One region of the Ruminococcus sp. BSD2780120874_150323_B10 genome, then DNA from elsewhere that is predicted to be linked to it. Evidence: predicted binding sites of a transcription regulator. Region 1 holds the regulator's gene; the other holds the start of a gene.
What was found. The regulator LexA, encoded in region 1, represses DNA repair genes until DNA is damaged. The targets are predictions, from matches to a motif close to CNAACANNTGTTNG.
Positions count from the first base shown of each region.

Region 2: dinB (DNA polymerase IV) is a predicted target of LexA. The motif match lies at 1,207-1,220, and genes of this name have one in related genera.

Region 1 covers NZ_JADNHD010000006.1:12,846-15,260, reverse strand. The annotation lists gene I2E21_RS05205 (flavin reductase) at 1-290, shown strand, start outside; gene lexA (transcriptional repressor LexA) at 778-1,365, shown strand; gene I2E21_RS05195 (hypothetical protein) at 2,012-2,415, opposite strand, start outside.
Region 2 covers NZ_JADNHD010000002.1:183,585-185,999, reverse strand. The annotation lists gene dinB (DNA polymerase IV) at 1-1,194, opposite strand, end outside; gene I2E21_RS02430 (helix-turn-helix domain-containing protein) at 1,629-1,889, shown strand; gene I2E21_RS02425 (PLP-dependent aminotransferase family protein) at 2,013-2,415, opposite strand, start outside.

The DNA.
Region 1 (2,415 bases):
ACTACACAATGAGCTTTTTTGACGAAAAATACCGTGACGCACTCAAGCTTTGCGGTTCAAAGAGCGGCAGAGATATTGACAAAGTTGCCGAAACAGGTCTTACACCTGCTTTTACAGAGGACGGTATTCCATACTTTGCAGAGGCTAAACTTGTACTTGTATGTAAAAAGATGTACGCACAATTTTTGAACGGCGAAAGCATTGTTGATAACGACGCTGTAGATAAGTGGTACGACAACGACTTCCATAAAATGTATATCAGCGAAATCGTTGAGGTTTTGACAAAATAATATAATTATTTGCAATAATTAATCTATAAGCAACAGGCAGGTGTAATAGTACATCTGCCTGTTGTTTTATGTTGTATTTACAGTCAATAAAATGCTCTGCCGAGCCTTTAAAAAGGCTTGACCTAAATTTAAATTTTTTAATCTAAACCTAATCGCATAATTCACCCAAAAATTGAAAAGCACCGTGCTGATGATTACACGGTGCTTTCCTGTTCTTAAAAAAATGAGGGGTACAATTACGGGCCGAGTGCCCGTATTGAGGAGGGTAGAACAATATACTCGGCGGTTGCGGTTCCGCCTTTTGAGTACAGTTATATTAAACTATATTTATTTGAAAATCATGTGAAGTCAATATGAAAACCTATTGAAAAAAATATTTTTCAAAACATAAAACAAATGTTTGATTTTTCAGAGAAAATATGTTATAATATTATAGGCCGTAAATAGTTTGTTACAAATCGGCACTTTTGCAATTTGTGAGGTTACTATGAAACCATTAAGCAAGAGCCAGCAGGCTATATTTAATTTTTTAAAACAGTGTGCGGATGAAGGCAGAACTCCGTCTGTGCGTGAAATATGCGAGGCTACGGGGTTAAAATCAACTTCAACGGTTCATCATCACCTAAGCACACTCGAAGAAAAAGGACTTATTGAGCGTGAGCACGGTTTAAACCGCTGCATACGCATCGCAGGTGAAGAGCGCAGTGTAAATGTCCCTCTTGTGGGCAGTGTTGCGGCAGGTTATCCTATCCTTGCCGTTGAAGAAATCGAAACATACATACCTATTCCCGAAAGTCTTAGCCGTGGCAGAGAACTTTTTGCACTGCATGTAAAAGGCGAAAGTATGATAAAAGCAGGTATTTTTGACGGTGACATTGTAATTGTAAACCGCACACCTGTTGCGTCCAACGGCGAAATAGTAGTTGCCCTTATCGGCGACGAGGCAACGGTTAAACGATTTTATAAGGAAAACGGTCATTTCAGATTACAGCCTGAAAATGACGATTTTGAACCGATTATCGCAGATGAAGTCGCTATTCTGGGTAAAGTTATTTCATTAATCAGATATTTTTAATTTGCCCCCAAACAGCAAAATAAAAAATGTTTACTAACAAAAATTCCGATACATTAAGGTTTAGCGGAATCCTTTGTCAAGCAATTATAAAAGGTGGTGGGTGTGGGCAAGCCCACAAATACTTTCCGTTTATGCAATCTGACGATAGGTGCTGTAAAAAACAGTATATCAAAAAACCGAGATTCACGAAAAAGTGAGCCTCGGTGATTTTTTTGCTTGCATTCTTGAAATTGTATAAAAATATGATATGAAAATATGAAAAATGTTAAAAAACATTTAAAATTTGGGCATAACTCGAAAAGGTGCAAAACCAAGCACCTTTAATGTAGAAAACTTTTTAGTTTTATGTACCTTGTTGATATGGCTTTTCGTTGATAGTAAATTATATCACAAAAATGACTGCATTCCTACCTTTCGGTTAGAATGTAGTCATTTTTTATTTGGGCTGTTTTTTACAGCTCCTTTAAATGCCGTTTAAAATCGTTTAATTTGCGTTTTAATGAATTGGTGGTGTAACTTTACATTTTAAATAATAAAGCTGATATAAAGCAAATAAAGTAAAGTCAAATGTTATTGTGTTTCTGATAAAGTATTTCATCGCAAATTGCAATAGTAAGTTGAAACAATTTTTAACTCATAGGCTTTGTCAAGAAAAGTGTGTAAGTTTTTTAAAAATCATAAAAACGCATATTGTTAAATGAAGATGAAACAATAAAAAAGAATATCCATAGAAACGATTTCGTAGTAGAATTAAGTTACCACAACAAAAATCCGAAAGGAAACCGTCACTATGGATCCACTTAAGTTTATTTTCTGTACCGTCGGCGCTGTTTACGGAAAATCTTGTTGCGCCAATCATACAATCCTTTGAAAAATTACCGTATGTGCTCGGGTTACTGCTTTTATTGGTTTCATTATCCCGGGTGAGCACACTGTCAAGCGGAGTGAGAGCTGAAGTTTCGGTAATGTAAATTTTTCTCGGATTCTGCATTCTCATATAAAGGTCAAAGCAAAGGTAATCAACACCGGGAGTTGCCTGCGACCAATCGA
Region 2 (2,415 bases), on a different contig from region 1:
GGGACGAATGATATAATTGCCAAAGCGTTGCTTTAATTTATCCAAGGTTTTATCAAGCTTTTCTTCTGCGATTATTTTTCTTTCGTCCGAAAAAATATCCATTTGTCTGGGAATGTTATTGTGTGCAAAATCCGTAACTGATACGCCGATGCTTCTTAGAGGTGATTTATTGTCAAAATTCTCTTTGAACAGTGCCATAGCGGCTTTTGTAATGTCGCTTGTCAGGGAAGTGTAGGTATTTAAAGTATGTTGCCTTGTAATTGTGGAAAGCCCCGTGTCACGCATACTCACACACACAGTTTTGCCCACAAATCCTTGTTCACGCATTCGTCTGCATACGCTGTCGCAAAGGACATAGGCTATAACCTTGATGTCGTCAAGATTTTTTAAATCACGCACCGCCGTGGTTGAATTTCCTATAGATTTTACCTCTGAATATTCACCGATTCGAGCAACGGGTGAGGAATCATATCCGTTTGCAAAGCCGTAAATCAGGTCGCCCCATTTGCCGAGGTGAGTCCTCAACAGACCGATTGGAGCATTTGCAATGTCGCCTATGGTGTATATTCCTATCTGTTCAAGTTTTTTTCGTGTAGCACCGCCTACATACAGCAAATCGCCGGCAGGTGAATTCCATACAAGCGTCTTGTAGTTATCCCGTGTAATGCAGGTGATTGCGTCAGGCTTTTTGTAATCACTGCCGAATTTGGCAAAAATCTTGTTAAAGCTGACACCTATGCTTACCGTGATACCGATTTCGTCCTTTACACGCTGTGAAATCTCCTTGGCAATGGTGAGTGCGTCATTTTTATAGTCTTCTGAAATGTCAAGCCACGCTTCATCGAGACCGAAAGATTCGACCATATCGGTGTAATCGGAGTAAATTCTGCGTACCTTGTAGGAAAACTTCTTGTAAACATCAAGTCTTGCGGGAACAGTCAGAAGTTGAGGGCATTTTTTCTTTGCCTGCCATATAGCTTCTCCTGTTTTTATATTGTACTTTTTTGCCTCTTCGTTTTTCGCAAGGATGATTCCGTGTCTGTTCTCGGCATCACCGCTCACCGCAACGGGTAAATCTCTTATATTCGGATTTAAAAGACATTCCACGCTTGCATAAAAACAGTTGCAGTCGCTGTGCAGAATAGCACGGTCATTTTTATATAGCTTTGAATTTACTGTGTCACAAATTTTCATACAAAATCATCTCGAACAAATGTTTTATTAAATTATAGAACAGATGTTCTTAAAAGTCAAGAGGTAATTTAAAATTTCTAAATGATTACATTTTGTAACCGTTTGTAACTTTTGCAAAAAATATCTCTTAAATATATGTTTTTATGTATTTAACATCTTTCAACATTCCAAAAAGGAATATTAACATAACTCACATTTTTCCACATATGAACTAAAAATCTAATAATCTGTGAATTATCGACAATATAAATTAACTTTATTTGTTAGTATTCGCTAAATATTATGCTGTTGCAATTGAAATTTCAAAAAAATTTCAATTTTTTAAAAATATTTACAAAAAAGTCTTGTTTTTTTTCTCATAAAGTAATATAATAAGTCTACAATGTTTTTAAAGAATTTTAAAAAAGAAATATAAATTTTGGGGAGAGAGAAAAATGAGACTTCGTAAACAGGATTTGGGCGACAGAAACTTGATTGGACACAGAGTTGAGAGCGTTCGTAAGCAAAAGGGAATGAAACAAAAAGAACTCCTTGCTCAGCTTCAGGTAAGCGGAGTAGATATGAACGCATCGGGTCTTTCTAAGCTCGAGGGACAGATCAGATTTGTAACAGATGTTGAGCTTGTTGCGCTTGCAGACATTCTTGAGGTATCTGTCGATTATCTTCTTGGCAGAGATGAGAAGATTAAAAATTAATTTTGCTTGATTGTTTTTATTATATTATTTCCTACCATTAAAACAGGTGACTTTACAAAAGTAAGGTCACCTGTTCGCTTTGTACGGTTGTTTGTGAAATGAGAAATTCGGACTTTAAAAAGTTTACTTTTTCTCTTGCTGTATTACATCGCATATTCTCTTTATACCTGCGTCTATTTTGTCAACGGAAATACCCGAAAAACTTAGGTTCAGTGCATTGATTTCTGCTTTTTCGGGCATTACCGCAATGTTGTTTTCGTCAAGTTTTTTTCGTATTTCGTTATAATCGGAAATTCCTTTTATTTTTACCGAAATATAAAGCGAGGTTTCGTTGAATATTATCTGTGTGTCGCTGCCAAAATACTTATATACGCAGTCTGTTATTTGTTTGCTTTTTTCAAGATAAACTCGCCTTGCTTTTCTTAAATGAGCGTCAAGTCTGCGGTTTTCAAGATATTTTGCAAGTGCGTTCTGCTCGGTTTTTGAGGCGGTCTGATTTATGTACGGGCTGATTTGTCGGTATTTT